DNA from 3 places in the Bifidobacterium sp. CP2 genome. Region 3 is predicted to be linked to each of the others. Evidence: riboswitches for the same ligand, from Rfam matches in the RefSeq annotation. Region 3 holds a riboswitch; each other region holds the start of a gene.
What was found. Region 3 has a riboswitch for thiamine pyrophosphate ahead of JS531_RS03175 (hydroxyethylthiazole kinase). Riboswitches for the same ligand answer to the same signal wherever they lie in the genome.
Positions count from the first base shown of each region.

Region 1: it holds a riboswitch for thiamine pyrophosphate, as region 3 does, so the genes downstream of both, thiS (sulfur carrier protein ThiS) here and JS531_RS03175 (hydroxyethylthiazole kinase) in region 3, are expected to answer to the same signal.
Region 2: it holds a riboswitch for thiamine pyrophosphate, as region 3 does, so the genes downstream of both, JS531_RS00830 (ABC transporter permease) here and JS531_RS03175 (hydroxyethylthiazole kinase) in region 3, are expected to answer to the same signal.

Region 1 covers NZ_JAFEJX010000015.1:34,593-45,288, forward strand. Annotated here, with positions in the region: gene JS531_RS09945 (hypothetical protein) at 1-151, opposite strand, end outside; gene JS531_RS09950 (HAD-IIA family hydrolase) at 148-1,188, opposite strand; gene JS531_RS09955 (helicase) at 1,197-3,260, opposite strand; gene tyrS (tyrosine--tRNA ligase) at 3,316-4,638, opposite strand; gene JS531_RS11165 (putative ABC transporter permease) at 4,854-5,822, opposite strand; gene JS531_RS09975 (HD domain-containing protein) at 5,819-6,331, opposite strand; gene JS531_RS09980 (rhodanese-like domain-containing protein) at 6,508-6,909, opposite strand; gene thiF (thiazole biosynthesis adenylyltransferase ThiF) at 6,978-7,808, opposite strand; gene JS531_RS09990 (thiazole synthase) at 7,808-8,677, opposite strand; gene thiS (sulfur carrier protein ThiS) at 8,760-8,954, opposite strand; TPP riboswitch at 9,199-9,301, opposite strand; gene argH (argininosuccinate lyase) at 9,493-10,696, opposite strand, start outside.
Region 2 covers NZ_JAFEJX010000001.1:210,569-221,264, reverse strand. Annotated here, with positions in the region: gene JS531_RS00855 (oleate hydratase) at 1-1,198, shown strand, start outside; gene JS531_RS00850 (bile acid:sodium symporter family protein) at 1,301-2,350, opposite strand; gene JS531_RS00845 (glycoside hydrolase family 2 TIM barrel-domain containing protein) at 2,483-5,731, opposite strand; gene JS531_RS00840 (ABC transporter ATP-binding protein) at 5,867-6,634, opposite strand; gene JS531_RS00835 (NrtA/SsuA/CpmA family ABC transporter substrate-binding protein) at 6,643-7,659, opposite strand; gene JS531_RS00830 (ABC transporter permease) at 7,732-8,640, opposite strand; TPP riboswitch at 8,630-8,779, opposite strand; gene eno (phosphopyruvate hydratase) at 9,047-10,345, shown strand; gene JS531_RS00820 (septum formation initiator family protein) at 10,449-10,696, shown strand, end outside.
Region 3 covers NZ_JAFEJX010000003.1:110,815-121,510, reverse strand. Annotated here, with positions in the region: gene thiD (bifunctional hydroxymethylpyrimidine kinase/phosphomethylpyrimidine kinase) at 1-499, opposite strand, end outside; gene JS531_RS03185 (AAA family ATPase) at 598-1,806, shown strand; gene thiC (phosphomethylpyrimidine synthase ThiC) at 1,892-4,642, opposite strand; gene JS531_RS03175 (hydroxyethylthiazole kinase) at 4,728-5,564, opposite strand; TPP riboswitch at 5,648-5,757, opposite strand; gene JS531_RS03170 (glycine--tRNA ligase) at 5,938-7,413, shown strand; gene dusB (tRNA dihydrouridine synthase DusB) at 7,457-8,707, shown strand; gene ftsZ (cell division protein FtsZ) at 8,839-10,104, shown strand; gene JS531_RS03155 (cell division protein SepF) at 10,136-10,642, shown strand.

The DNA of each region.
Region 1 (10,696 bases), on a different contig from region 3:
GTTCACGCCGCAGTGCGTCCAGCACGTTCTGGAACGTGTCGATGCGGCGCCCGTCGTCCATGGCGTCGATGTCCTTGAGCGCGGGGAACCGCTCGTCGAGCGGTTCCCTCGCGTCGTCGGATGTCGCGGGAGGCGTCACGGAATCCGTCACAGGGCGAACTCCGGCAGGGTGGCGCCGTCCATGTCCGTACCGGCGTCCGCGGCCTGCCATGCGGCGCACACGGCGGCGCGCAGCGCGTCGACGGACGTGGCATCGTCCACGGCGAGCGTGCGTGTGGCCGCGTCGAACGTGGCGTGACGGCCGGCGCACTCCCATCGGCCGTCGCCCAGATCATGCGGTTCGGGCATGGTCTCGCCGAACGCGCGCAGGTCGGGCGCGATGTAGGTGGGGCGCAGGTGGGCGGGCGCGAGCATGAGCTCGCGCGGGTTGGTCACGCCGGTGAGCACGGCGAGGGAGTCGTAGCCGCCGCGGTTGCCGGCTTCGATGTCCGTGTCGAGACGGTCGCCCACGGCGAGCGAACGCTCCTTGGGGACGAGCGCCTGGCCGCCGGTGGCGTTGAGTTCGCGCGCCTCGTCGTACATGTACGATTCGGGTTTGCCGGCGGAGGCGACGGGTTCGACACCGGTGGCGGCGATGACCGCGCGGATCATGGAGCCGCAGCCGGGCGCGATGCCGAGCTCGCGCGGGATGGTGAGGTCGCGGTTGGTCACGAAGTAGGTGGCTCCGGCCTCCACGGCGAACGCCGCGTTGGCCATCATCTGCCAGGTCATCTCCGGGTACCAGCCCTGGATGACGGCCTGCGGCCGGTCCTGCGGGTCGTCGGTGATGACGAGGCCGGCGCGCGTGACCTCCTCGCGCAGATGCTCCGCGCCGATGACGAGCACGGTGGATCCGGCGGGCAGGGCCTTGGCGACCATGCGGGCGGCCACCACCGAGGAGGTGATGACCTGCCAGGGTTCCACGTCGAGGCCGAAGCCCTTGAGCTGGTCGGCAACGACGTGCTGGAACCGCGACGAGTTGTTCGTCGTGTATTCGATGGTCATGCCGGCCCGTTCGGCGGCCCTGATGGAGTCGGCGGCGTATTCCACCGGGTTCTTGCCCCGGTAGACGACGCCGTCCAGGTCCAGCAGGGCCAGCTGGTAGGCTTCGGCGATCGGCTTGGCGGTGCCTTTGAGGAACTGCGTCATGGCCGTGTTCACGCCTCGGACGGGGCTTCGGTCTCGGTCTCGGCGGGCTCCTCGGACTCGTCCGCGGAGGTTTCGCCGGTCTCGCCCTCGGCAGGCTCGTCCTCGGTCTCATCCTCGTCGGAGGTCTCGCCTTCGGTCTCCGCCTCTTCGGATTCAGGCTCCGTCTCGGCCGGGGCGGACTCCTCCTCGGCCTTCTCCTCGACGGCTTCGGTCTCCTCCGACTCGGGCTCCTCGGTGGATTCGGCGCCGTCCTCGGCCTCCTCGGCCGGAGCCTGGGTCTCGTCCTCGTCGGCGGTCTCGCCCTCGGCGGGTTCGCCGGAGGTCTCACCCTCCTTGACCTCGCCGTCGTCCTCGGCCTCCTCGGTCTCGTCCTCGGGCGCGTACTGGGCGTCGTCCTCGGTGATACCGAGCTGTTCGAGCACTTCCGGATCCTCGAGGCCCTCGAGGTCGTGGTCGATGACCACGTCGTCGCTCTCCTCATCCTCGTCGAAGTCGGCGTACTGGTTCTCCAGCTTCTCGATGACCTGATCCAGATCGATGGCCTCGTCGTTGCGTCCGGCCTCCTCGAGGAACAGCTGCTCGGCCTGCAGGGCGCGCATGCGGTACGGACCGGTCAGGCCCTTGGAACGGCCCAGCGTGTGCACGATCTCGATGGCCTTGTCCCACAGCTCCAGGTCGGCGAGGGCGCCGGCGTAGACGAGGAACATCTCGGCCTTGGATTCGCCCTTGAGGTACTTGGCGTCGTCGGAGACGGCGATCTCGATGGCCTTCTTCGGGCTGCCGAGACCACGCTCGCAGTCGGCGATGAACGGCAGGTAGTCAAGGAAGCCGTTCATGCGGTAGGCGGTGCGGAACTCGCGCAGCGCCTGCTTGTAGTCGCCCATGCGGTAGCAGATGAACGCGAGCGTCTCACGCGCGAAGTCGATGCGGGAGGCCTGCTTGGCGGCCCACTTGGCGTGTTCGAGCGCGGCCTTCGGATCGTCCTCGATGAGCGTGTAGGCGGCGAGGATGTGCAGACCGATGTTCTCGGAGTGCTCCTTGGACAGGCCGCGCAGACGCTCCTTCTCGTCCTTGGACAGCATCGAATATTCAAGGCCCTTGGGCATCTTCGGCTCGCCGGGGCGGCGGTCGGTGTACGGGTTCTGCGAAGGGAAGCTCATCGTGCCGTCGGAGTTGCGGCGCGGCTTCCTCATGTACTCGCTGCGCTTCTGGTCGCGGTATTCGCGCTTCTCCTCGTCGGTGAACCGGCGACGCTCCTCGCGAGGCTCGTCGTTGTGGAACTTGCGTTCGCGATGGTCGTCGCGCTGGTAGCGCGGGTTGCCGCCGCGACGCTCGCCGTCCTTGTGGAAGTCGCGACGATCGTCCTTGTGGAAGTCCTTGCGGAAGCCACCCTCGCGACGCTCGCCGTCGCCGTCACGACGGAAATCACGGTCGCCGTCACGATGGAAGTCCTTGCGGAAACCACCCTTGCCGCCGCGGCGGTCGTCACGACGGAAGCCGCCGTTGCCGCGACGATCGCCGTCGCGACGGAAATCACGGTCGCCATCCTTGTGGAAGTCCTTGCGGAAACCGCCCTCGCGACGCTCGCCGTCGCCCTCACGACGGAAATCACGGTCGCCGTCGCGATGGAAGTCCTTGCGGAAGCCGCCGCGCTCGCCGTCCTTGCGGAACCCGCCCTTGCGGAAGCCACCGGACTTGCCGTAGCCGCGACGCTCGCCGTCGCGATGGAAGTCACGGTCGCCGCCCTGGCGCGGGCCCTTGTGGAAGTCCTTGCGGAAACTGCCCTCGCGACGCTCGCCGTCGCCGTCACGACGGAAATCACGGTCGCCGTCGCGATGGAAGTCCTTGCGGAACCCGTCCTTGTGGAAGTCCTTGCGGTAGCCGCCCTCGCGACGCTCGCCGCGCTCGCCGTCCTTATGGAAGCCGCCGCGGGAACCGCCGAACGACTTGCCGCCGTTGCCGCGCGGCTTGAAGCCCTTGCCGCCGCGGTTGCCCGGACGGCCGGAGCCGTGGCCGTAACCGCCCTTGCGTCCGCCGAACGACTTGCCGGAACGCTCGTTGCCTTCTGCCATGTGTCTTTGCCTTTCCTACTGAGACGTCCGAAAACGTCTTGAAACGTCTACAAAATCAGTGCTTCTCGACGGCGCCGAGCGCCTTCTTGCCGCGACGGATCAGCGCGAACCGGCCGGCGAGGAAATCGCCGTCGCCGAGCACGGCCTCCTCGTCCTCCACACGCGCGTTGTTGAGGTACACGCCGCCGGACTTGACGGCGCGACGCGCCTCGGACGCGGACTTGAACAGTCCGGCGGCCTGCGCGGCGTCGATCACGCGCACGCCCGCCTCGACGGACGGGAACACGTGCTCGCCGTTCTCATCGACGACCTTGAAGCCGTCGAGCACGGATTCGAGCGTGTCCTCGTCGATGGCGTTCAGGTCGCCGCCGCGGCCGAACAGCGCGGCGGAGGCGTCGATCGCGGCCTGCGTGGCGGCCTCGCCGTGCACGAAGCTGGTGACCTCCCAGGCGAGCGCCTTCTGCGCCTCGCGACGGCCCGGATTGGTCTTCGACTCCTCCACCAGACGCTCGATCTCCGCCTTCGGCAGGAACGTGAACGCCTTCAGCAGGCTCTCCATCTCCACGTCCGGACGGTTGATCCAGAACTGGTAGAACTTGTACGGGCTGAGCATGGTCGGGTCAAGCCAGACGGCGTTACCCTCCGACTTGCCGAACTTCTTGCCGGACGCGTCGGTGATGATCGGGCTGGTGAACACGTTGACGTCCACGCCGCGCACCTTGTGGATAAGGTCCAGACCGGAGGTGAGGTTGCCCCACTGGTCGGAGCCGCCGAGCTCCAGCGTGCAGTGGTATTCGTCGTACAGGTGGAGGAAGTCGTTGCCCTGCAGCACCTGGTAGCTGAACTCGGTGAAGGAGATGCCCTCCTCCGAGTTGAGGCGGCGGGCCACGGTGTCCTTGGCGAGCATCGTGCCCAGACGGAAGTTCTTGCCGACGTCGCGCAGGAAGTCGATGACGCTCATCTGCGCGGTCCAGTCGTAGTTGGACACGAAACGCACCGGGTTCGCGCCCTCGGTGACGAGGATGCCGCCGATCTGCTTCTTCAGGCGCTCGGCCCAGCCGGCCACCACGTCCTTCGGGTTGAGGGTGCGCTCGCCGGACTGGCGCGGATCGCCGATGAGGCCGGTGGCGCCGCCGACGAGGGCGATCGGGTGGTGGCCCGCCGCCTGCAGGTGACGCATGTTGATGAGCTGGACGAGGTTGCCGATGTGCAGGGAGGCGGCGGTCGGATCGAAGCCGCAATAATAGCTGATCGGCTCTCCGTTCAACGCCTTCGCGAGTCGATCCCTGTCCGTGGACTGGGAAATCAATCCGCGCCATTCCAGTTCATCGAGCAGGGTGTCGAACCCAGCCTCTTTGAAGTCGATGACGTGAGCCATAACTTGGTCGCTCTCCCTATCGAATTGTGTACTGACGGTGCTCTACTCGGATTTCAAGCGTCTCCCAGTCTCGCAGGACGCGGCGACAGTGAGGCAGGGCGCCATACGGACCATCGCATCGGCCGCCCGCACCGGAGCGCACGGGGCCGGAACGACGGCCGCACGGGGCCGGAACGCGCGGGAACGCATCGGCATGCATCGGACGGCGGCGACGGTCAGCGGCCGTCGCCGCGCCTGCCTTCGAACGCCTCGCGCAGCTGTTCGAGGGCCTCGTTGTTGCGGCTGTCGCGGCTGGTGCGCAGCTTCGGGAACGAGGCGATCATGCGGCGCTGTTGACGGTTGAACACGGAGCCGGCGGTCTGACGGATGCGCGCCATGAATTCGGCGGACATCTCACGGCCGGACTGGAGCGATTCGCCGAACCGTTCGCCGGTGCGACCGGCCACGCCGGCGATGCCGGAGACGGCGTCCCCCACCATGCCGGGCACCTCGCCCGCGTAGGCGGACACGTGGTCCACCGTGCCGGAGACGCCGGACGCCACGCCGGATGCCACACCGGACATGCCGGACGCCACGCCGGAGACGGCGTCGCCGACCTTCTCGCGCATCGCGTCGCCGTATTTCGCGACGGTCTCGCGGAACCGGTCGAGTCTGCCCTCGAGGTCCACGATGCCCGTCACGGTGACGATCGTATCGGCGACGACCGCGACGAACAGCACGAGGGACAACCAATGCACCACGGTCAGGGGGATCATGGCGGTGACGGCCGCCACCTGCGGCTGGACCACATCCACGATGACCACGCCGCCGACGCCGAACACCAGCGCGCCAAGCAGGCAGATGCGGCCGTTGAGGTTGAAGCGGAAGTTCGAATAATCCCACCATCGCGCATGGAACAGCCGTTCCATGGCCCATGAGGTGAAGTATTCGAGTGCGCACGCACCCACGGCGGAAACGACGAACACGGCGAGGGGCCTGCCGTGCAATCCGCCGAGCAGGACGACGGCCAGCACGGCGCCCGAGCCGTAGATCGGGCACAACGGACCGTTGAGGAAGCCACGGTTCACCGGGCGACGCTCCTGCACGGAGACGAGAATCGACTCGTACGTCCAGCCGCAGAAGCTGTAGAACAGGAACCAGAGGAACAGGTAGTCGAGGGCGAGCGGGAACGGCGCGGGACTCATCGCGCGGCCCCCTCCGGCCGTTTCCCCTTGTTGAACCGGTCCAGGGAGAACGTCTCGCGCGTGGCGGACAGCTTGTCCGCGAGCGTGACGAGCCACCCCTCCGCATAGCTGGGCGCGGTGGGCGTCATCGGGAACATGTGGCAGGAGATCGCATCGCGTTCGATGGCGTTGAGGCGGAAGTCCCGCGCCGCGTTGACCAGCGCCGCGTTGCCGTGCGTGAACCCGTGCAGGCGGTGCGCGCCGCCGTCCCAGTCGTGCCAGTCGTAGAGGAAATAGTCGTGCAGCAGGGCGGCGCGGATCAGCGACCTGAGGTCGACGCGCCGCCACAGGTGCATGCGGTCGGCGAGCCACACGGCCAGACACGCCACGCGGATGGAGTGCGCGAACGTGGTCACGTTGCCGTGCTGGTAGTTCATGCGCTCGCTGCGCATGTTCGGATGTGCGAGCACGTCGCGGCCATGCCTGGCGACCAGCTCACGGATCTGCGTACGGGTAAGCAGACGTGACACGGTGTTGTCGTCCTTATCGATTCGTTGCGCGACACCGGATCCGGAATCCCACCGGACGGTCGCGGATATGTCGGGTTTCCGTGACCGATGGTAGGGCACGCGCGTTTCCGAAGGCCACGCCCGCAAGGATGATTCACAAGACGGTTGCGGAAGGACGGTTGCGGAAGGACCGCCGTTCATGGCCGCTGCGGCTCCGGCTCCTGTTCCCCGTCTCGCCGTTCCCGCAGGAATTCGCGGTATGCGCGGAACCCGCCTTCGAGGCTCGCCACGTCGTAGCCGCGCTCGGCGAGGATTTCGGCGACCTCCTCGCTCCACCATCCTTCGGTGCAGTAGACGACGACGGTGCGTTCCTTCGGCACGGTCCTCAGGACCCGGGCCAGCGGGTCGAGCGGCGCGTTGATCGCGCCTTCGATCGGATATGCGGCCACGTCGGCGGGCTCGCGCAGGTCGAGCAGCGTGACGTCGTTTCGGTCGAGCGCGTCGAATTCGGCCGGGGTGATGCGGCGGAACGACGGTTCCGCACCGGTTCCGGAAACGTCGGCCCCGGCAAGTCCTGTGATGTCCAGTGCGATCGGCATGACTGGTTCCCCTTTCGATTGGTCGGGGCTCCGCGGCCGGAGCCCCGCGATGATGCCGGACCTACGCGTCAGAGCGCGCAGGCCGGTTGGATGTAGCGGTCCGGGTCGAGCGCGGTGATGGTCGGGGCGTCGCCGCACACCGGGCAGTCGGGCACACGCTTCGGCAGCGGCACGCGGCGGATGTTCATCGTCAGCGCGTCGACGGTGAGCATGCGCGCGACGAGCGGCTCGCCCACCCCGATGATGAGCTTCAGCGCCTCCGTCGCCTCGAGGCTGCCGATCACGCCGACGACCTCGCCGAGTACGCCGGCCTCGCGGCAGGTGGGTACTTCGCCGGCGGCGGGCATGTCGCGGAAGATGCAGCGGTAACACGGGCCAGCGCCGGGCACGACGGTCATCACCTGCCCGGCGAAGCCGACGACACCCGCGTGGATGAACGGCTTGCCGGCGAGCACGCATGCGTCGTTGATGAGGAATTTGGCGGAGAAGTTGTCGGTCGCGTCGATGACGAGGTCGTAGCGCGCGATGAGGTCCGCGATATCGTCGGCGTCGACCGGCCGGTCGAACGTCTCGACGGTGACGTCCGGGTTGAGCGCGCGGATCGCGGCGGCGGCCGATTCGGCCTTCGGCTCGCCGATTCGTGCGGTGGTGTGGATGATCTGGCGTTGCAGGTTGCTCAGGTCGACCACGTCGCCGTCCGCCAGTCCGATGCGTCCCACGCCCGCGGCGGCCAGATACAGCGCGGCCGGCGACCCCAGTCCGCCCGCGCCGATGATGAGCACCGAGGAGGCGAGCAGACGCCTCTGCCCCGTGACGCCGACGCCGCGCAGGATCAGATGGCGCGAATAGCGTTCGAGCCGTTCGTCGGTGAGCGTCGTGGCCCCCGTGTCCGCGGCCATCAGTGCAGGTACCCCGTGGTCGGGCTGGACGGGACGGCGTGGCCTTCGGTCACCTTGCCGAGTCCGGCGAGGTAGGCGGCGCGGCCGGCGTCGATGGCGTGCTTGAACGCCTCGGCCATGAGCGGGATGTTACCGGCGGAGGCGACGGCCGTGTACGCCATGACCGCGTCGGCGCCCATCTCCATCGCGTCGGCGGCCTGGCTGGGCCGGCCGATGCCCGCGTCGATGATGACCGGCACGTTCGCGTTGGCGATGATGATCGCGATGAAGTCACGCATCCGCAGGCCCATGTTGGAGCCGATGAGCGAGCCGAGCGGCATGACGGCGGCGGCGCCGGCCTCCTCGAGCTGGCGTGCGGCGATCGGGTCCGGGAACATGTACGGCATGACGACGAACCCCTCCTTGGCCAGCATTTCGGTGGCGCGGATGGTTTCGGCGTTGTCCGGCAGAAGATACTTGGTCTCGTGCTCGATCTCCACCTTGACGAAATCGGTGTGGCACACCTCGCGCGCGAGACGGGCGATGCGCACCGCCTCCTCCGCGTTGCGCGCGCCGGACGTGTTCGGCAGCAGCGTGATGCCTTCGGGGATGTAGTCGAGCACGCTGTTCTCGGTGGTGGTGGCGCGGCGCAGCGCCATTGTGACGATCTCGGTGCCCGCATGTTCGACGGTCGCCTTGATGAGGTTCAGATCGTAGCGGCCGGAGCCGAGGATGAAGCGCGAATGGAATTCGTGGCCGCCGAGGTTCAGCGGCTTGTCCTCGACGGGTAGGATCGGCGCGGCGGTGCCGACCGGGTTGATGACCGCCGGCTGGGGCGGCAGCGGCGTGGCGTCGACGGACGCCTCGGTGACGGGGTTGATGTTGCTCATGATGGGGTTCCTTCCGGATTGGATGCGGGGCGATGTGGGCTCGGATACGGATGCGGGCGATGCCGCAGGTGCGGATGCGGCCTCAGCCGCCCTGCACGAACTGGACGATCTCCATGACGCTCCTGTCGTCGAGCATCGTCTCGGCGCGGCGTTCGCGCGGGATGATCTCGCCGTCGAGCTCGATGGCGACGCGTTCGGCCCTGAAGCCGTGCGCCTCGAGATAGTCGGCGACGCTGACCGGCTTCTCCAACGTGACCTGTTCGCCGTTGACCTGCATGGTGGGTGTTCCTTCCTTTCCCCGTCGTGACGGATGACGATCCCGTCGGCGCCGCCGACGAAAAAGGGCACACGAACGGAAGCCGTACCTTGAGTGGTGCGCCCATTCATGTGCCCTGACATGCGACCATGCGGGAAGGATCCGGGCGGCCGGACGAGTAACGGCCGCCGTTCGCCAACCCACATGGCTTGATTATGTTGCGAAACGGTCCCCGGTATGACTCCCGGTCGACTTGGATAAGGAAATCCCAAACGACAACGATTCCTTACGGCGGCATGACCCGCGTCAAGTTCCCCGGTCGAAGCTTCGTGCTTCCTCTCAGCCTTGCGGCTCCCGTTCGTTATGCGGCCAGAGTACGCCTCCGCCGTGACATGGGCGGATGGACGGGACATGCGGAAACCGGACGGACGGGCGAAAGACGGACGAATCGGCGGATACGACGAGAGTCTCCCCCGATGAATCGGAGAAGACCCTTGGAACGTCACGGAACCGGACGGAACCCCGCCGACCAGTCCATCGGCCGGCGGCCGGCGTCGAATCAGAAGGTGCCGGGAGCCTTGTAGGCGGAACCGTCGGAATTGGAGTCGGCGAACACCTTGAGCTCCTCGACCTCGCGCTTGGCGTCAGCGATCTGCTCGCGCACACGGCCGTAGGCGGTGCCGCCCTTGCCGTTGCGGGAGTCGACGGAACCGTGGGAGGACAGCACCTCGCGCACGCCCGGCGCCTTCTCGGCGGGGAGGAACGCAGCGAACGTGGACTGGAAGTCCTCGTCGGTCAGGTCCCACAGCTCCTGGCCGCGGCCTTCGGCGAGCTTCACGCACGCGCCGGACAGTTCGTGGGCGTGGCGGAACGGCACGCCGTTCTTGACGAGCCATTCGGCGATGTCGGTGGCGAGGGCGAAGCCGGTCGGAGCCTCCGTCTCAAGACGGTCCGCATCGAAGCGCATGGTCTGCACCATGCCAATGAACGCGGGCAGCAGCACCTCGAGCGTGTCGACCTGGTCGAACACGGCCTCCTTGTCCTCCTGCAGGTCGCGCGCGTACGCGGTGGGCAGGCCCTTCAGCGTGGCGAGCAGACCGGTGAGGTCGCCGATGAGACGGCCGGACTTGCCGCGCGCCAGCTCGGCGATATCCGGGTTCTTCTTCTGCGGCATGATGGAGGAGCCGGTGGAGTAGGCGTCGTCGAGCTTGACGAACGCGAACTCCTGCGTGTTCCAGATGATGATCTCCTCGGACAGACGGGAGATGTCCACGCCGGTCATGGCGGCGACGAACGCGAATTCGGCGACGAGATCGCGGGAGGCGGTGCCGTCGATGGAGTTGTCGGTCACACGGGAGAAGCCGAGCTCGCGGGCCACGGCCTCCGGGTCGAGGCCGAGCGTGTTGCCGGCGAGCGCGCCGGAACCGTACGGGGAGGCGTTGATGCGCTTGTCCCAGTCGAGCAGGCGCTGCACGTCGCGCAGCAGCGGCCACGCGTGGGCCATGAGCTGGTGGGCGAGCAGGACCGGCTGTGCATGCTGCATGTGGGTGCGGCCCGGCATGACGGTGCGGCCGACCTTCTCGCTCTGGGCGATGAGCGCGTTCACAAGTTCGAGCAGGAGCTTCGCGATGACGCGGGAGTGGCGGCGCAGCCACATGCGGATCAGGCAGGCGATCTGGTCGTTGCGGGAGCGGCCGGCGCGCAGCTTGCCGCCGAGCTCGTCGCCGGCGATGTCGATGAGACCACGTTCCAGCGCGGTGGCC
Region 2 (10,696 bases), on a different contig from region 3:
GTCGATGATCCTGCCGATGGTCAGGTACCTGGAGGCGCACGGCGTCAAGTTCCATTACGACACCAAGGTCGAGAACGTCGAGTTCGCAATCGGCGGCGGCGACGGGCCCAGGCGCGAACGCACCGGCGTGGGGCAGGACACGATCCTCAAGATCCAGGCGACGTCCGGCGTGTTCAAGCGCAACCCGTACTCGACGCCCACCAAGAAGCTCGCCGTGCGCATCGACATCGACCACGAGGGCGAGAAGTCGTCCATCGACCTGACCGAGCACGACTACGTGTTCATCACCAACGGCGGCTGCGTCGAGAACTCCACGATGGGCTCCCAGCATGCGCCCGCCCCGTGGAACCCGGACCTGAAGCCCGGCGGCGGCTGGGACATGTGGCGGCGCATCGCCGCCCAGGACCCGAGCTTCGGCCACCCGGACACGTTCTGCTCCGATCCGAACGCCACCAAGTGGATGAGCGCCACCGTGACCACCCTGGACAAGGAGATCCCGCCGTACATCCAGCGCATCTGCAAGCGCGACCCGTTCAGCGGCAAGGTCGTCACCGGCGGCATCGTCACCGTCACCGACTCCAGCTGGCTGATGAGCTGGACCCTCAACCGCCAGCAGCAGTTCCGCGACCAGCCCAAGGACCAGCTGTGCGTGTGGGTCTACGGCCTGTTCCCGGACAAGCCCGGCGACTACGTGAAGAAGCCGATGAGCGAATGCACCGGCGAGGAGATCTGCCAGGAGTGGCTCTACCACATGGGCGTGCCGGCGGACAAGATCGAGGCGCTGGCGAAGAACCACGCCAACACCGTGCCGGTCATGATGCCGTACATCACCGCGTTCTTCATGCCGCGCGCCGCCGGCGACCGCCCGGACGTGGTGCCGGACGGCGCCGTGAACTTCGCGTTCCTCGGCCAGTTCGCCGAAACCCCGCGCGACACGATCTTCACCACCGAGTACTCGATGCGCACCGGCATGGAGGCCGTCTACACGCTCCTCGACGTGGACCGCGGCGTGCCCGAGGTGTGGGGCAGCGTCTACGACGTGCGCAACCTCCTCAACGCGACCGTCAAGCTGCGCGACGGCAAGCCGGTCACGGACATGAAGCTCAACTTCGTGGAGAAGGCCGTGCTGGGCAAGGTGCTGAAGAAGCTCGACGGCACCGACATCGCCACGCTGCTGCGCGAGTACCACGTGATCTGACGGTTGCCGTCTGATACGACGAGGCCCGTTGTGATGTCATCGACATCACAACGGGCCTCGTTCGCGTCAGCGCGGAATTATCGCGGAAGGCGACGGACCGGATCAGGCCACGGCCTTCGCGGCGACGGCCACCGGAGCGGCGGCAGCGGCCTTGGCCGAGCCCTTCTCGCCGTTCTCGGAGTCGTGCGCGATGGCGTGGCGGTCATCGTGGTTGCGCCACCAGCTGGACAGGATGGAGCCGGAGATGTTGTGCCACACGCTGAAGAACGTGGACGGCACGGCGGCCAGCGGGTTCGAGGCGAAGGAGGTCAGGGCGAGGGTCGCGCCCAGCGCGGAGTCCTGCATGCCCACCTCGAAGGTGATGGCCTTCTGCTGCGCGTACTTGAAGCCCTTCGGGTAGATGCGGTACATGAGCTTGGAGAAGCCGAAGCCCAGACCGTAGCCGCACAGGTTGTGCAGCATGACCACCGGGATGGCGAGCAGCGAGGCCGGGGCGAACAGCTTCGGGCCGTTGGCGGCGACCACCACGCCGATGATGAGCAGGATGGCCACCTGGGAGACGATCGGCAGCGCCACGGTGACCTTCTCGATTTTCTTGCCGAAGATCATGTGGCAGGCCACGCCGAGGGCGATCGGGAAGAGCACCACCTTGACGGCGTTGAGGAACAGGGACTCGGCCGGCACGGTCACGTACTGGGAGGCGAGCAGCTGCATGAGCAGCGGGATCATGAACGGCGCGCACAGCGTGGACAGGATGCCGATGGACACGTCGAGCGCCACGTCGCCGCGGGACAGGTAGCTCATCACGTTGGACGAAGTGCCGGACGGGCAGCAGCCCACGAGGATCACGCCCACGGCCAGCGGGCCGGACAGGTGGAAGATCGCGCACAGGGCCACGGCGATGAGCGGCATGATTACGAAGTGCGCCACCGTGCCGACGATCACCATCAGCGGCTGGGTGAGGATGCGCTTGAAGTCGTCAAGCGACAGGGTCAGGCCCATGCCGAACAGCACGATGCCCAGCAGGTAGCCGGTGTAGCTCTTGCCCCACAGCGAGGTCTGGGGCACGAAGTAGTTGAACACGGCCCACACGATCACGATCAGCGTGAACCATTTGGTCAGCCAGTCGGCGAATTTCTTCACATTGTCCATCACGATCACCGATTCCTCTCTTGTTCTCTCGTTGATCTACCGGGCAACGATACGAGGGAATCGGCGAGGGAAACGAAAAGGGTCACATGGCGGACATGTGACCCTTTTCGTGGATGGTCCCGGGGACGTGCGTCAGAGGAGCGAGAGCGTCACGTCGAGCGTGAGCGGCTCGTCGGCCTTGAGCTGGTACGGCTCATGCACGGGCGCGCCCCACGAGTCGTCGCCGCCGACGCCCATCTGCCCGGCGAGCAGACGCAGGAACGTGTGCCGCACCGGCGGCAGCTCGTTCATGTGCGTGGCGTCCTCCAGCATGAGTGAGGAGTAGGGCAGCAGGCTCGCCGCGAACGGCGCGGCCGGCTTGCCGTCGGCGCCGAGGCCCGCGCGGTCGCCCGCGGCGACGCGCATGCCGTGGCCGTGCGCGTCGAGCGCCTCGGCCCAGCGCACGCCCTCATGGTTGCCGGTCTCCTGCGGCACCAGATAGGGGGCGACGTCCTGCCCGGCCGTGCGTTCGAACACGCCCAGCCTGCCGCCGTGCAGGCGGTCCCGGTACGTCTCCTCGGGGCCCAGGCCGTAGAAGCGCAGACGGTCGTAGCGCTTCGGCAGCATCCATTCGAGGCCGAACGCCGGCAGCGACGGCGCGTCCTCGACGCCCGGGTACGAGACGGTCAGATGCACGCTTGCGTCGGCCGCGTCCACGTCGTACGCGACGGTCACCGGCGTATGGTCCGGGTCGGCCAGCGCGTACGTGTACGTGGCCTTGACGCCGGCCTCGGACGGTTCGAACCCGTAGCCGACGCAGCGCGCGTAGCGTCCGGCGGCGAACCAGCGGGCGCGGTCGAAACCGGAGCCGTTGCCGCGGTCGTTGTCCGTCAGCGGGCGGAAGGTGGTCAGCATCGGACGGCGGAGCACCATCTCGCGGCCGTCGCGCGTGAACGAGACCAGACCGCCCTGCGCGCGGGAGAGCAGCACCTCGGTCGAACCGGCGCGCACGCCCACGTTGGAGCGGCCCATCGTCACCACGCCGTCGCGACGCGCGGCGGAACCGTCGGCCGCCTCGGACGCGGCGGGCACGGGCACGACCTGCGCATGCTGGCCGAACGCGAGCTCGAAGCCGGCAGGCGCCCACGCGGTCGCCTCGGCGAGCCGCTGGCTCACCTCGTAGACGACCTCCGCGTGCCCGACGCCCGCGCCGGCGAGCGCGGAGGCCGCCTCGGACGCGTCCGGGAACGGCACCGGGAATTCGGCGCTTCCGCCGGCGGGCACGTCGAAGCGCAGGTCGGCGCTCCAGTACTCCGCGCCGTCCACCAGCATGCGCGCCGTGAACGTGAAGCCGGCGGTGGAGACGAACAGGTTGCCGTTGGCGATGCGCACGCCGTGCGCGTCCGGCGCGATCCGGACCGGCGCGTAGAGGCGCTTCACCTCCTGCAGCTTCGGCGAGGGGGAGTGGTCGGCGAACACCAGGCCGTTGCCGGAGAATTCGTAGTCGCTCGGACGGTCGTCCCAGTCGCCGCCGTACGTGAGCCGCTCGGAACCGTCCTCCAGCCGCTGCACCAGCGCCTGATCGATGAAGTCCCAGATGAACCCGCCCTGGTACTTCGGGTAGCGTTCCAGTGCGGTGTACAGGTGCATGCCGCCCACCGAATTGCCCATCGCGTGCATGTATTCGCAGGAGATGTACGGCTTCGGCGGGTCCGCGGCCACGTACTCCTCGATCTCAGCGGGCTTCGCGTACATGCGCGACTCCACGTCGCTCACGTCGTCGAACTCGCGCTGGTGGAACACGCCCTCGTAGTGCACCGGACGCGTGGGATCCTCGCGGCGCGCATGCGCGGCCATCGCGCGGAACACCTCGCCGGCGTACGATTCGTTGCCGAGCGACCACAGCAGCACGCTCGCATGGTTGCGGTCGCGTCCGATCATCGAGGCGATGCGGTCCACGCACGCGCCCTCCCACTCCGGACGGCTGCCGGGGACCGCCGTGTCCGGCGTCTCCACGTCGCCCGGACGGTCCGGGCCCGGCTTCGACCACGTGCCGTGCGTCTCCAGGTTCGTCTCGTCGATGAGATAGATGCCGTACTCGTCGCACAGCTCGTACCAGCGGGACTGGTTCGGGTAGTGCGAGGTGCGCACCGCGTTGATGTTGTTGCGCTTGCAGGTGACGATGTCCTCGAGCATCTCCCGCTCGCCGACGGCGCGTCCCAGACGCGCGTCGAACTCGTGGCGGTCGGCGCCGCGGAAGATGATGCGTTCGCCGTTGAGCCGCATGATGCCGTCCACGATCTCGAACCGGCGGAAGCCGACGCGCTGCGTGGCGGCCTCCAGCGTCGTGCCGTCGGCAGTGCGCAGGACGAGCGTCAGCGTGTACAGGTTCGGTTCCTCGGCGCTCCACGGGCGCACGCCCGTCAGCGGCGCGTCCGACGTGATGCGCACGTGCGCGGCGTCGCCGTCCGTGCCGTCGACGTCCCGCTCCTGCCGCCAGACGAGCGTGCCGTCCGCGTCGGTCAGGGATGCGGCGATTGTGCCGGCGGGGGCGTTCGACGGCCACGTGACGGACGCGTCCACGTCGAGCGAGCCGGCGTGCGCGTCCGCATCCCAATCGGCCGTGACGTGCGTGTCCACGACGTGCGCCGCCGGGGCGGCCGTGAGCTCCACGCTGCGGAACAGGCCGTGCAGACGCCAGAAGTCCTGGTCCTCGAGCCATGTGGCGCTCGCGAACTCGTAGCAGGCCACGACGAGCGTGTTGGCGCCCTCGCGCAGCTTGTCCGCCACGTCGAACTCGCTGGGCGTGTACGAATCCTCCGCGTAGCCGACGAACGCGCCGTTGAGCCACACGTAGATCGCGGTGGAGGCGCCGTGGAACGTGAGCGTCACGCGCCTCGCCTCGCGCAGCGCCGCGGCGACCTGCGCGCCGGCGGCGAAGACGCGGCGGTAGACGGCCACGTGGCCGCCGCGGGGGATGTCCACGCGCGTCGCGCCGGCGTCGGCGGAGTCGTACGGGGTGAGCGGGCCCTCGTGCCCGTCCCACGGGTACTGCACGTTGACGTACTGCGGCTTGAGCAGGCCTTGCGTCTCCAGCGTGGAGGGGACGGGGATCGCGGCGAACGCGTCGTCCGCGTCGCCGTCCGCCGGCGCGTCCTCCACGGAGGCGGCCACGGCCTGCTCCAGCAGGGCGGGGAAGCCGGTCTGAGGTTGTTCGACGACGGCGACCCGCCACGTGCCGTCGAGGCTCTGCACGAGGTCGGACGATTCGCCCGGCAAGGGATCATGGTCGAAGCAGCGGTGGTCCGAATGCGCCTGGTTGCGGTTGACCGCGAAGACCGTGGGGTCGGTGAGCCAGGCCGGGTCGGCGGCGGCCGCGTGGATGATGGTGGGGGTTGTCATGCGCACTTCCTTATGACGGTAACGACGTTGTCTGCTCCGCCATCATACAGGTCGCCGCCAACGTCTCGTCGCGTTCCGGGCGGATACGGCGAGGCGTTGGCGGCGTGCAGGTCTACCGGTTTACCGGTCCATCGGCTACCGCAGTGCGGCGCGCAGACGGTCCTCGAGGGCGACATGCCCGGCAGGACGGCCCTCGGCGTCCGTCTCCGAGCGGTCGATCGTGATGTCCTGCGCGATGACGCCTCCGGACATCACGAGCACGCGGTCGGACAGGCGCACCGCCTCGGCGATGTCGTGAGTGACCATGAGCACGCCCCAGTCGTGTTCCGCCTCGAGCGAGGCGAGCAGGTCTTGCATGTCGTAGCGGGTGAGCGAGTCGAGGGCGCCGAACGGCTCGTCGAGCAGCAGCAGCTCCGGGGCGCGCACCAGGGCGCGCGCGAGCGAGGCGCGCTGCGCCTGGCCGCCGGACAGGGAGGACGGCCACGAGTCCATGTGGTCGGCGAGCTGCACCTGCTCGAGCGCCTTTCGTGCGATTTCGCGCCGTTCGGCCTTCGATCCGGGCAGGCCGAGCGTCACGTTGTCCCAGAGCCTGATCCACGGCACGAGCCGCGAGTCCTGGAAGCCGATCGCCTGCGAGCCGGTGGCGCGCACGCCGCCGCCGGTCGGCTCCAGCAGGCCGGCGACGATGCGCAGCAGCGTCGACTTGCCGCAGCCGGACCGGCCGATCAGCGAGACGAACTCGCCGGCGTGCAGCGTGAACGAGACGTCCCTGAGGACCGGCCGGCCGTCGAAGGCGAGCGCGGCGTGCGACGCGTCGATGAGCGGCGTACGGTCCGTGGGCGTCGTACCGGTGGGCGTCGTCGTGGGAGCTGTCGTGGGAGCCGGCTTCGTGTCGTCCGTCATCGGCGCGCTCACTTCGTGCAGTCGAGCACGTAGTCGTCGAGGTTCGGCTTCGTCTTGATGAAGCCGAAATCGACGTACTGCTGCGCGATGTCGTCGAGCATCTTCCGTCCCTTGGCGTCGACGGGCAGGATTTCCGGCACGTCGAATTTGCGCACCTGCTTGACGATCGAATCGGACGCGCCGAACTTCTTGTACGCGTCGTAGATGAACTCCGGGTCCTTCTGCGCCTTGTCGGACTCCTTGACGAGCGCCTGGTAGAGCTTCTTGACGATCTCCGGGTGCGCGGTGGCGAACTTGCGGGAGACCATGTGCAGGGTCACGTTCTTCGAGTCGTAGTCCTTGCCGGTGGTGATGAGTTTCGCGCCCGGGGTGGCGATTGCGGAGGCGAGGTTCTGGTCGTACGTGGCCAGCGCGTCGATCTTGCCGGAGGAGAACGCGGCGGCGAAGTCGGTCTGGCTCAGCTCGACCTCCTCGACCTTCGAATAATCGAGCCCGGCGTGCTCGAACGCGGCCTTGAGGATGTAGTCGCCGGTGGCGCCCTTCTTGTCGATGCCGACGCGCTTGCCGTACAGGTCCTTGAGGCTGGCCACGCCGGAGCCGGGGGCGGCGACGAGGCCCTGCGAGTCGCCGTCGTAGTACTCGATCGCGTACGCCACCCACGGTGCCTTCTGGTCGACGAGGTTGATGAAGTAGCCGGTGCCGGTGCTCGACGTGTCGGCCTTGCCGGCGAGGATCACCTTGTACGCGTCGTCCGGCGGGTTGAACGGGCCGGAGAACTCGGCCTTGTACGGCTCCATCGTGGACTTGACGAAGCCTTCGTCCTTGATGGTCGTCAGGTAGTTCGCGGTCGACAGGTACGCGATGCGGATCGTGTCCGTGTCGGCCTTGCCGGAGCCCTGCGACGAGGCGCCGCAGGCGGCGAGCGAGACGACGGCCGCGGCGGCGCACACGGCGGTCAGGGCGTGGCGGACGGCGGCGCGCACGCCTGCGCGGCGTGCGGTGGGGTGGTTGTCGATGATGGTCATGATGGTCCTTCTTTTCCTTCTTCTTGCTTGCGATTGTGCGGAGGCGGTTCCGTCTGACGTGCCGGACGTGCGTCAGGCCGTGCGGCGCCTCCATGGCGTCAGCGCCTTCTCCAGCGCGCCGACGAGCGCCTCGGAGCCGAGGCCGAGCAGCGCGTACAGCACGATGCACAGCACCATCTGGTCGGTGCGGGAGAACTGCTGGGCGCGTGAGAGGATGTAGCCGATGCCGACGGTGGAGTTCACCGTCTCGCAGGTGACGAGCGCGATCCACGCCACGGTGATCGCGAATCTGAGGCCCGTCATGAAGCTCGGCAGGGCGCCGTGGAACAGGATGCGGCGGAAGACGAGCGCGCGCGGCAGATGATAGGCGCGGGCCAGTTCGAGCAGCTTCGGGTCGAGGCCGCGGATGCCGTCGCGCAGGTTCACGTAGATGAGGCCGAACACGCCAACGGCGATGAGCGCCACCTTCATCGTCTCGTCGATGCCGAGCCAGATGATCAGCAGCGGCGAGAGCGCGGGGAACGGGATGGCGCGCAGCATGTGCACCGGCTTGTCGATGACGGCGAAGCCGAGCCTCGTCGCGCCGGTGAGCACCGCGGCCGGCACGGCCAGCGCGATGCCCAGCGCCAGTCCGAGGAGCACGCGCACCAGGCTCATGCCGATCGACGGCCACAGCAGCCCCTCGGCCGCGAGGTCGTTCCACGCGGCGGCGACCTCCGCCGGCGACGGCAACGGCCGCGTGTCCGCGGGGGAGAGGGTGGCGCAATACCACCATATGCAGAGGGCGGCCGTCGAGGCCCAGACGCCGCAACCCCTCAGCACGCGCGCCGCTCCGCCCGGGCGCCGGGTCCGCTGGCTCGCGAACCCCGCCTCGGCGGACGCCGTCCCCGGGATGGAAGCGGGCATGGCTTCGCCCCGGATGGTGTGCTGATGGATGGTCGGCGACCGATGGTCTGACGGACGCACGGACGAATCGTGCATCTGACATTTCCTTCGTTAGTGCTAACTACATCAGGTTCGACGAGTATGATCTCAGCCCAGCCGACCCGCTTTCGCGTCACTTCCGCGCGGCGGTCCAGCATGTTTGAGGCGTTCGGCCCGGGCACCCCGTGTCGTCCACCATTGGAACTCACATGTTGGACAACGTCGCGCCGTCCGCCCGGACGCGCGCCGGAACGCCCTCGTCCCGCGGGACGCGGTCCGTCCGCGGCAGCCGCGGACCGAAGGGTGGACGGCGGGTGTACGCTGGGTGTCCCACAGGTCGCCTTCCGTTCACATACAACGATTGTGAGCGCTCACAACACGCGTGCGGACGGTCTTGCGTGTAGTCCATCAATCACACTATCCTTGACAACGTCATCACAACCCAACGTTTGAAGGAGTAGTTGTGGCAGTAATTGAAAGCGTGTACGCGCGTCAGATTCTCGATTCCCGCGGCAACCCGACCGTCCAGGTCGTTCTGGACACCGAAGACGGCGCCCGTGGTCTGGGCCTGGTCCCGTCCGGCGCCTCCACCGGCGAGGCCGAGGCCTGGGAGCGTCGTGACGGCGACAAGTCCGTCTACGGCGGCAAGGGCGTCCTCAACGCGGTCAAGGCCGTCAACGAGGAGATCGCCCCGAAGGTCATCGGCATGGACGCTTCCGACCAGCGCGCCCTCGACGACCTGATGATCGAGCTCGACGGCACCCCGAACAAGGGCCGCCTCGGCGCCAACGCCATCCTGGGCGTCTCCCTGGCCGCCCTGTACGCCGCCGCCGAGTCCGCCGACGAGCCGCTGTACCGCTACATCGGCGGCACCAACGGCCACATCCTGCCGGTTCCGAACATGAACATCATGAACGGCGGCGCCCACGCGGACTTCGCCACCGACATCCAGGAGTACATGATCTCCCCGTACGGCTTCGACACCTACTCCGAGGCCCTGCAGGCCGGCGTCGAGGTCTACCACACCCTCAAGAACGTCCTGAAGAAGGAAGGCCTGAACACCGGCCTCGGCGACGAGGGCGGCTTCGCTCCGAAGATGAAGTCCAACAAGGACTCCCTGAACTACATCATGGACGCCATCTCCGCCGCCGGCTACGAGCCGGGCAAGCAGATCGGCATCTCTCTCGACGTCGCCTCCTCCGAGTTCTACAACAAGGAGACCGGCAAGTACCACTTCGAGGGCGACGAGCGTGACTCCCAGTACATGCTCGACTTCTACGAGCAGCTCATCGAGGAGTACCCGATCGTCTCCATCGAGGATCCGTTCAACGAGGAGGGCTGGGAAGACTGGACCGCCATCACCAAGCTGCTGGGCGACCGCCTGCAGTTCGTCGGCGACGATCTGCTCGTGACCAACCCGGCCCGCCTGGCCAAGGCCATCGAGCTCGGCGCCGCCAACTCCCTGCTGGTCAAGCTCAACCAGATCGGCACCGTCACCGAGACCCTCGACGCCATTGAGCTGGCCACCGCCAACGGCTACACCTCCATGGTCTCCCACCGCTCCGGCGAAACCCCGGACACCACCATCTCCGACCTGGCCGTCGCCAAGAACACCCGCCAGATCAAGACCGGTGCCCCGGCCCGTGGCGAGCGCGTCGCCAAGTACAACCGCCTGCTCGAGATCGAGGAGGAGCTCGGCTCCACCGCGAAGTACGCCGGCTACAGCGCCTTCAAGGCCTGCAAGAAGTACATCGGCAAGTGAGTCCGCTAGGCCGTAGACCGTCCGGACCCTGCGCCGGCCGGCCGGCCTGACGATTCCGATACCCGCCGCGTTCCGTCGAACGCGGCGGGTATTTTGTTGTCCCATGAGCACACGGAACCGGGGTACGCGGACGGAAGACCGATCGTCGAGCACGAAGAGGCGCAGACGCTCCGGCACCTCCGGACCCATCGCGTTCTTCATCTCCCTGTTCATCGTGGCCGTCGGGCTTATCCAACTCGTCTCCACGTTCAACACCTACGCCACCGACCTCGCCCACCTCAACAGCCTCAAACGCGAGGAGGCGGCGCTCGTCGCCAAGAAGCAGGACCTCGAGAACGACATCTCCCGCTG
Region 3 (10,696 bases):
CCGCCGCCTCCATCGAATCGGCGTCGACGATCGCCATGCCGGTGAGCTCCTGCGCCTCGGGGATGTTCGGAGTGATGACCGTAGCCAGCGGGAACAGCTTCGACGTGAGCGCGGCGATCGCGTCGTCGCTGATGAGCTTCGCTCCGGAGGTCGCGACCATGACAGGGTCGAGCACCACGTTCGTCGCGTGATGGAACGTAAGCCGGTCGGCGATCACATCGATGATGTCGGTGGCGGAGACCATGCCGATTTTGACGGCGACCGGCGGGATGTCCTCGAACACGGCGTCGATCTGATCGGCGAGGATGTTCGGCTCGGTGTCCTGGATGGAGCGCACGCCGGTGGTGTTCTGCGCGGTGAGCGCAGTGATGGCGCTCATGCCGAACACGCCGTTGGCGAGCATGGTCTTGAGGTCGGCCTGCATGCCGGCGCCGCCGGAGGAGTCCGAACCGGAGATGGCGAGTACGGGGGGAAGGGTCGTGGTTGCTTGAGTTGACATATGACACAGCTTAGTCGCGAAGCGCCGGTTTTTCACCAGTTTTCCTTGAATATCCGACGTCCTTGTGGTGTGATGGTGTGAGCCTACGAGAGAGGGGTATCATGACCGACGACGTGTTGCGCCGCGACGGCGTGCTGGCGCGCATCACCGGATTCGACGAGGGGCGCGTCGCCTATTACGCGACGATGCCGAACGGGCGGAGCACGCAACTCACGTTCCCGCGTCAGGAGGTGTTCGACGTGGGCGACGTGCTGCTCGTCGGCGACGGTTTCTACACGAAGGTGCCCGCCTCCGTCTGGCCGGTGAAACCCCGCGTCGGCGTCGTGCGCCGCGCTCTGGAGGACGCGGTCGTGCTGGAGACCTCGGATGGGTTGGAGCTCCTCGAAGGCGACTATCCAGTGGACATCACCCCCGGCAACACGGTCGAGTTCACCGACCTGTTCGGCATCGAACGCGTACTGTGGCCGACGGCCATCCGACCCGGCGAATCCGACCACGACGACGACATCAAACAGTATCGGATCACGCCGAGCGCCGACCCTGACCTCACGTTCTCGTCGTTCGGCGGCTACGAGCAGGTAGTCACGCGTGCCAAGGAGCTCATCGAGACGCAGCTCGGCAACAGCGTGCAGATGCGTGCCATCGGCGCGAAACCGATCAAGGGCGTGATCTTCACCGGAGCACCCGGCACCGGCAAGACGCATCTGGCGCGCATCATCGCCAACGTGGCCGACGCGCAGTTCTACCTCGTCTCCGGTCCGACCATCGTGAGCAAATACGTGGGCGACAGCGAGGAGACGCTGCGCATGATCTTCGCCGCCGCGCAGGCCGACCAGCGCGCCATCATCTTCTTCGACGAGATCGATTCGATCGCCTCCTCGCGCGACACCGACACGAACGGCGTCGGCAAGCGTCTCGTCGCGCAGTTGTTGACGCTCATGGACGGTTTCGCGTCCAAAGGCAACGTGGTGGTCGTCGCCGCCACGAACCGCATCGAGGATGTGGACCCGGCGCTGCTGCGCCCGGGCCGATTCGACTGGCAGATTCCGTTCCCGATGCCGAGCGAGCACGATCGACTTGCAATCCTCGAAGTGCAGGAACGTGCGCTTTCGACCGAGGGGGAGTTGCCCCTCGCGGACATCGCACGGCGCACCGAAGGGTGGAGCGGCGCCGAGGTATGCGCCATCTGGACGGAGGCTGCGCTCGTCGCCGCCAAGGACTGTCGCGCCGCGATCCGCGCCGCCGATCTCACGACCGCGTTCGAACGCGTCGAACGCCGCCCGGAGCTGCGCGCGCATCGGGGATAGCCGCAGGGAATCGCACCCGATGATGAAGCCCTCTCCCCGGGAACGAGGAGAGGGCTTCATCATCGGACCGGTCGAGGAGGCCGGATTACTCGGTGGCGGTGGAGTAGAGCTTGCCGCCCTGGGCGGTGTACTTCTCGCTCATCGCGTCGAGGCCGGCGCGAATCTCCTCGGGGCTCAGCACGTTGGCGGAGACGACGCCGTCGGCCGCGGCCGAAGCGGTGTCGGCGGAGGCCGGGATGCGGCCGGCGAGCGAATCCTTCACGATCTGCTCCTGGGCGGCCGCACCGCCGAACGCCTTGCGGATGTTCTGCGAGATGGCCATCGAGCAGAACTTCGGACCGCACATCGAGCAGAAGTGCGCCATCTTGGCCGGCTCGGCGGGCAGCGTCTCGTCATGGAACGCGATCGCGGTGTCCGGGTCGAACGCCAGGTTGAACTGGTCGAGCCAACGGAACTCGAAGCGGGCCTTCGAGATCGCGTCGTCACGATCCTGCGCGTGTGGGTGGTGCTTGGCGATGTCCGCGGCGTGGCAGGCGATCTTGTAGGCGATCACACCCTGCTTGACGTCGTCCTTGTTCGGCAGACCGAGGTGCTCCTTCGGGGTCACGTAACACAGCATGGCGGTGCCGTAACGGGCGATCTCCACGCCGCCGATCGCGGACGTGATGTGGTCGTAGCCGGGGGCGGTGTCGGTGGTGAGAGGCCCCAGCGTGTAGAACGGGGCGCCGGAGCACACGGCCTTCTCCAGTTCGATGTTCATGCGCACCGTGTCGAACGGGATGTGGCCCGGGCCTTCGATCATGACCTGCACGTCCTTCGCCCACGCGCGCTGGGTGAGCTCGCCGAGCGTCATCAGCTCCGAGAGCTGCGCCGCGTCGTTGGCGTCCGCGAGGGAGCCGGGGCGCAGACCGTCGCCGAGCGAGAACGCCACGTCGTACTTGGCGAAGATGTCGCACAGCTCGTCGAAGTGCGTGTACAGGAAGCTCTCCTGATGGTGGCGCAGGCACCAGTCGGCCATGATCGAACCGCCGCGGGAGACGATGCCGGTCATGCGGTTCGCGGTGAGCGGCACGTAGCGCAGCAGCACGCCGGCGTGGATCGTCATGTAGTCGACGCCCTGCTCGCACTGTTCGATCACGGTGTCGCGGAACAGCTCCCAGCTGAGCTTCGAGGCGTCGTCCTCGACCTTCTCCAGCGCCTGGTACATCGGCACGGTGCCGATCGGCACGGGGGAGTTGCGCAGAATCCACTCGCGGGTGGTGTGGATGTCGTTGCCGGTGGACAGGTCCATCACGGTGTCGGCGCCCCACTTGGTGGCCCACGTGAGCTTCTCCACCTCCTCGTCGATGGACGAGGTGACGGCGGAGTTGCCCATGTTCGCGTTGAGCTTCGTGAGGAAGCGGGAGCCGATGATCATCGGCTCGGCCTCCGGGTGGTTGATGTTGCACGGCATGACGGCGCGGCCGGCGGCCAGTTCGGAGCGTACGAGCTCCACCGGGCAGTTCTCGCGCTCGGCCACGTACTTCATCTCCGGGGTGACGATGCCGTGGCGGGCGTACCACATCTGGGTGATCGGGTGGTCCTTGGCGCGCAGCGGCTGGTGCTTGCGTCCGCGCCATTCCTTCGTGGCACGGCCGCGCTTGATGGCGCGCTTGCCGTCGTCCTCGAGGTTGCGGGCGCGGCCTTCGTACTCCTCGACGTCGCCGCGGTCGCGGATCCAGTCGAGGCGCAGGGGCTTCAAGCCCTCCTTCGGATCGCACTTCGGACCTTCGGTGTTGTAGTCGATGAACGGCGGGTTCGGGCCGACGCCGGGCGTGTCGGAGAGCTTGATCTCGGTGTACGGCACCTCGAGGGCGTAGGAGCCGTATTCGTAGGAGAACGGTACGGACTTCGTCTTGCGGATGTGGGCCTTGTCGCGCTGCTTGGAGCCGCGGGCGGCGATGTCGACGCGCTGCTGCTTGGCGAGCTTCTGCGCCTCCTTCGCTTCCTTGGCGTTCGTGAACTTCTTCTCGGTGGCCTCGGCGCCCGGCTTGGCGGCGCCCTCCTGCGTGGCCTGCGTGTCGGCGGCCGGCGTGTGGGTGACGATGCGAGGCGCGTAGCCGTGACGCTTGTCGCCGCGCACGGCCTTCCAGCCCTCGACCATCGCACGGGTGGCTTCCTCCGGGTTCCCGGCGCCCGCGATCGCGGAGACGGCGAACCAGCCGGCGGCCTTGGTGCCGGCGAGCATGGCCATGTCGGCCGCGGTCACGCCGCCGCCGACCACGACCGGGAAGTCGGAGGCGGAGCAGATGGTGTCGATCTGACGTGCGTCCAGGGTCTTGCCGGATCCGTCGTTGCCGCCCACGGAGGCCTCGGGCTTGGTGGAGGAGACGTGCAGCGGGCCGGCGCCGATGTAGTCGATGCAGCCGTCTGGCAGTTCGTTGATGAGACGGACCAGCGACTCGGTCTCGGCGGACAGGCCCACGATCGCCTCGTCGCCGAGCAGGGCGCGGGCCTCGCGCGGTTCCATATCGGTCTGTCCGATGTGCACGCCGTCGACCTTGATGCCCTTGCGGCGGGCCTGCCACACCACGTCGGCGCGGTCGTCGATGACGAATGCCACGGAGTCGGACTTCCCGTTGTCCTCGATGATCTGCGCGATGTCGCGGGCCATGTCCGTCAGCTCGGAGGCGTCGGCGCCCTTGGCGCGCAGCTGGATGAACGTGGCGCCGCCGCGCAGGGCCTGGTCGACCACGTCGGTCAGCGGACGGCCCTTGCAGTCCTCGGGGCCCGCCACGAAGTACGCGGACAGGTCGAACGAATCGCGCATCGAGGCGTAGGGATATTCGTTGCTCATTTCTTGTTCCTTTTGGTTGGTTGTTGGATCAAGTCTGGTAGCGGATGGCGGGTCCTGATGGTCGCCGTGGGTCCGCCGGTGGAACTCAGGCGAGGTGAATCTCGCTTGCGGCCACCTGATCGGGGGTCGTATTCCACAGGGCGTCGAGGAATGCGACCTGGAACGAGCCCGGACCATGCGATGCCGCCTCGGCGGTCTCGCCGGCACGGTTGTAGAGGGCGGTCGCGGCGAGCGCGGCGACGAGGGGGTCGGTCACGGCGAGATAGACGGCGGTCACGCCGCCGAGCGAGCAGCCGGCGCCGGTGATCTTCGTCATCATCGGGCTGCCGCCGGGCAGCCGGTAGACGGTCGCTCCATCGGTCACGAGGTCGACGGCACCCGAGACGGCCACCGCTGCCTTGCCGTCAGGCGCGAGGGAGGCCAGATGACGGGCAAGTCGCCTCGCCGGTTCGATCGCGGCGTCGACTTCGTCGACCGATTCCACTCCCGCAGGGCGGCTGACCGGCGTATTGCCGGGTTCGGCCTCTTCGGCGAGTCCCCACATATCCGTCAGGGCGATGATTTCGGAGGCGTTGCCGCGCACGATGGTCGGGGGAGCGGCGCGGAAGGACCTGAGAATCTCGGTGCGCGTCTCGCCGATGCCGGCGGCCACCGGATCGAGCACCCACCGGTGCCCGGCCTTGTGGAACGCGCGGGCGATCTTCGGCAGCGCGTCCTTGTAGAACGGCAGCAACGTGCCCACGTTGATGTAGTCGGCACCGGAGATGGCCGCCGTGTCGATGACGTCGTCCGGCAGGAAGCTCATGGCCGCAGCGCCGCCGGCGGCGAGCTGGGCGTTGGCGACGAGGTTGATGGTCACGAAGTTGGTGAACGACTGGGCCATCGGCGTCGTGGCCCGCACCTGTTCGACGGCGTGCCTCATGTGTTCGCGAAGCTCGGCGAGGCGGTCGTCGGACGGGACGTGGGAATCGGCATCGCAGCCGTTGCGATGGGTATGCGAGAAATCGCTCATCTGTCACTGCTCCCTACGCTGGTCTTAACCAACAGGTTCAAAGGGTCGGGCCGTGCGCCCATCTCAACCCGCCGGAGTGCCGCGGGTTCCCCTGCATTTCGTTATCGTTTCAGACGCTAGGGGGCGATATGGACAAGATGTGACGGAATCGCACATCCGTGGGCGTCGCCTCTGGCGGGTCCCGGCGAGGCGTGGTAGCGGGGCCGGTCGGCGGCCGGTCGGCGTATGCAGGTAGGCTGAAGCGGTTGTAAGACCCCAAACCGTTCAAACCAGAAGGTGCATTGTGGCTCAGTCCAAACTTGATGAAGTCGTATCCCTCGCGAAGCGTCGCGGTTTCGTGTTCCCCGCCGGCGAGATCTACGGCGGAACCCGTTCCGCCTGGGATTACGGCCCGCTCGGCGTCGCGCTGAAGGACAATATCAAGCGCGAATGGTGGCGTTCGATGGTCGTCACCCGTCCCGACGTCGTCGGCGTCGACACGTCCATCATCCTGCCGACCCCCGTGTGGGTCGCCTCCGGCCACGTCGCCGTGTTCAACGACCCGCTGGTCGAATGCCTCAACTGCCACAAGCGCAACCGCGCCGACAAGCTCCAGGAGAGCTACGCCGAGAAGCACGGCGACAAGCTGCCGGAGAACGGCATGGCCGACATCGTGTGCCCCGACTGCGGCACCCGCGGCAAGTGGACCGAGCCGCGCGACTTCAACATGATGCTGCGCACGCACCTCGGCCCGGTCGAGGACGAGAACAGCCTGCACTACCTGCGTCCGGAGACCGCGCAGGGCATCTTCGTGGACTTCAAGAACGTGATGGCCTCCTCGCGCTCCAAGCCGCCGTTCGGCATCGCCAACATGGGCAAGTCCTTCCGCAACGAGATCACCCCCGGCAACTTCATCTTCCGCACCCGCGAGTTCGAGCAGATGGAGATGGAGTTCTTCGTCGAGCCCGGCACCGACGAGGAATGGCACCAGTACTGGATCGACGCCCGCACCCAGTGGTATCTGGACCTCGGCGTCAAGCCGGAGAACCTGCGCCACTACGAGCATCCGAAGGAGAAGCTCGCCCACTACTCGAAGCGCACCGTCGACATCGAATACAAGTTCGGCTTCCAGGGCTCCGACTGGGGCGAGCTCGAGGGCGTCGCCAACCGCACCGACTTCGACCTGTCCGCGCATGCCAAGCACTCCGGCGAGGATCTGAGCTACTTCAACCAGGCCACCGGCGAACGCTACGTGCCGTACGTCATCGAACCGGCCGCCGGCCTGACCCGCTCCCTCATGTGCTTCCTCGTCGACGCCTACGACGTTGACGAGGCCCCGAACACCAAGGGCGGCGTCGACAAGCGCACCGTGCTGCGCCTCGACCCGCGTCTCGCCCCGGTCAAGGCCGCCGTGCTGCCGCTCTCCAAGAAGCCGGAGCTGCAGTCCGTGGCCCAGGACCTCGCCGCCGACCTGCGTCAGCACGAGTGGATGATCGACTACGACGAATCCGGCGCCATCGGCCGCCGCTACCGCCGTGAGGACGAGATCGGCACCCCGCTGTGCATCACCGTCGACTTCGACACCCTCGACGACCACGCCGTCACCATCCGCGACCGCGACACGATGAACCAGGAGCGCGTCTCCCTGAACAAGGTCGCCGAATACGTGGACTCCCGCATCGGCGAGCACCGCACGCGCGTGCCCATGAAGCCCGTCGCCATGGGCGGCGAGGCGTGGCCGGAATCCGTGAGGATCAACGAGGCCGGCGGTCTGTACTGATCCCCGACCCCCATCGAAGGACCCATAAAGGACCCGTATCCCAGTGACTTCCGACAACGAAATCACCATCGACGAGCGCGGTGACTGCCTCACGGGGCAGGACCCGCGCTCGCCGCGTCGTGCCGTCGACGCCCCCACCGTGGCCGCGGCCGTCAAACCCGTCGGACTCGGCCCGATCGAGGTGCCGACCCCGGTGGTGCTCTCGCCGATGGCGGGCGTCACCAACTGGCCGTTCCGCGTGCTCTGCGAGGAATATGGCCCGGACGGGCTCTACGTCGCCGAGATGATCACCGCTCGCGCGCTCGTGGCCCGCAACCCCAAGGCGCTGCGCCTATGCCGCTTCGCGCCTTCCGAACGGGTGCGTTCGCTGCAGCTGTACGGTGTGAACCCTTCGATTGTCGAGCAGGCCGCCCGCATCGTCGTCGACGAGGACATGGCCGACCACGTGGACCTGAACTTCGGGTGCCCCGTGCCGAAGGTCACGCGCCGCGGCGGCGGTTCCGCGCTGCCCTGGAAGACCGACATCTACACGGATGTGATCCGACGCGTCGTCAAGGTGTGCGGCGAGGCCGGCATCCCCGTCACCGCGAAGATCCGTGTCGGCATCGACCACGAGCATGAGACATTCCTCGAGGCCGGACACATCGCCCAGGAGGAGGGGTGCGCGGCCGTGACGCTGCACGCCCGCACCACCGCCGAATACTATGGTGGCCATTCCGATTGGAGCCGTATCGCCGAGCTCAAGAGCCATGTGGACATCCCGGTGTTCGGCAACGGCGACATCTGGGGCGCGGACGATGCGCTCGCCATGATCCGCGAGACCGGATGCGACGGCGTGGCCATCGGCCGCGGCTGCCAGGGGCGTCCGTGGCTGTTCGCCGACATCAAGCACGCGTTCGAGGGTTCCGGCGAGCGGTTCAACCCCACGTTGGGCGAGGTCTGCCGCGTAATCTCGCGCCATGCGCGCCTGCTCGTCGAGTTCTACGACGGCGACGAGCGCATGGCCGTCCATGACCTGAGGAAGCACATCGCCTGGTATCTGAAGGGGTTCCCCGTCGGCGGCTCCACGCGCAAGGCGTTCATGGAGTGCGAGAGCCTCGAGGACGTGGACCGCGAGATCGGCAGGCTCGATCCGGACATACGTTTCCCGGAACGGGTGATCGACAAGCCCCGTGGGCGCGTGAGGTTCGCCAAGAAGGTGCATCTGCCGTATGGCTGGCTGGACTCCCGCGTCACCAGTCATGAGGAACGGGAGACCTTGTTCGGGGACGACCCCATGGACGCCTCGTACTGATTCCTGCGCGCCGGTCCGGATGCGGCCGGCGCGCGCGTCCCAAAAATGCGCTACACGCGCGAAAATATCACACCAAACGGTAAGGCCCTGCGCTACTCTAGGGTGTAACCGTGTAGTGACAGGAGCACAACGTGAGCGAGACCGCCCAGACTGAGTTCAACGACAAGACCAACATCAAGGTCGTCGGCGTAGGTGGCGCCGGCGGCAACGCCGTCAACCGCATGATCGCCGAGGGTCTGGCGAACGTTGAATTCGTAGCAGTGAACACCGATGCGAAGGACCTGCTGCGGTCCGACGCCGACGTGAAGATCTCCCTGTCCGACCAGTCCAGCCGCGGTCTCGGCGCAGGAGCCGACCCCGAGAAGGGCGCGAAGGCCGCGCAGGACCACCAGTCCGACATCGAGGAGGCCGTCAAGGGCGCCGATATGGTGTTCGTCACCTGCGGCGAGGGCGGCGGCACGGGAACGGGCGCCAGCCCCATCGTGGCGAGGGCAGCGCATCAGCAGGGCGCGCTCACCATCGCCGTGGTCACCCGTCCGTTCAGCTTCGAAGGGCCCCAGCGTTCCGCCTCCGCGGAGCTTGGCATCGACAATCTCCGTCAGGAGGTCGACGCCCTCATCGTCATTCCGAACGATAGGCTCCTGGAACTGTCCGACCGCTCCATCACCATCATGGACGCGTTCAAGACGGCCGATTCGGCGCTGCTGTCCGGCGTGCAGGGCATCACCGACCTCATCACCTCCAACTCGTACATCCACGTGGACTTCTCCGATGTCACCGCTATCCTGCGCAATGCCGGAACCGCGTTGTTCGGCATCGGTTCGGCGCGCGGCGAGGACCGCGCCACCCAGGCGGCCGAGCTAGCCATCAGCTCGCCGCTTCTCGAGGAGAGCATCGAAGGCGCCCACGGCGCGCTCATCAACGTGGCCGGTCCCACCGACATCGGCCTGCAGGAGGCGTCCGCCGCCGTCGAGCTCGTGCGCAAGGCCATCCACCCCGAAGCCCAGATCATCTGGGGTCTCGCTCTGGACGACGCGTACGGCGACGAAGTGCGCGTCACCGTCATCGCCGCGGGCTTCGACACCGCCAAGCAGGCTGCGATGAACGCCGCCGCCTCGGCGATTCCGCAGCATCAGTCCTCTACGCAGCCGCGCACGACCGCGCAGAGCGCGCCGGCTCCCGCCACGCCCGCGGCACCGGCCGCACCGGCGACGCCGTCGCCGGCCGCACCCGCCGCACCCGAGCAGACGGCTCCCGCAGCCCAGCCGGCCCAGCAGCCTTCGCCGTTCACGTTCGCCCCGTCCACCGGTGCCCCCGCGCAGCCGTACGAGCCGTATCAGCCTGCTCCGGGCGCGGATGACGCCGGCGATCTCGACATCCCCGACTTTCTGCGCTGACGGCGGACACCACACGAGAAAGGATTGAGACATGGCTGGATTCATGAAGAACGCGATGTCCTATCTGGGCATGTCCGACGTCGCCGAGGAGGACGATGACTTCGACGTCGAGGAGGAGCCCGAGACGCCGGCCGAGACGCCCACGTCCTTCGACTCCGACCGCACGGTGACTCCAATGCCCACCAAGCCGTCCGTCTCCTCCTCACCGGCCTCGTCCTCCACCGCCTCGTCGCGAGGAGGCAACCCCTTCCAGGGAAGGCTGAGCCGCATCACCACCATCCACCCGAAGTCCTATGACGATGCGCAGATGGTCGGACGGGCCATCCGCGACGGCGTCCCCGTGGTGCTCAATCTCACCGGCGTGTCCGAGGCGGTGGCCTACCGCATCATCGACTTCTCCGCGGGAGTGGTGTTCGGCGTGCACGGATCCATGGAACGCGTCACCCCGCGTGTGTTCCTGCTCAGCCCCGCGCAGGTGAACATCAAGGTGGAGGAGTCCGCTTCCGCGAACAGCGCGCGAGATCTGTTCGCGGACTGAGCGCATCGGCCGAGCGGATGCGTGGCGTGGCGTCGTCACCAACGACTGTCCACA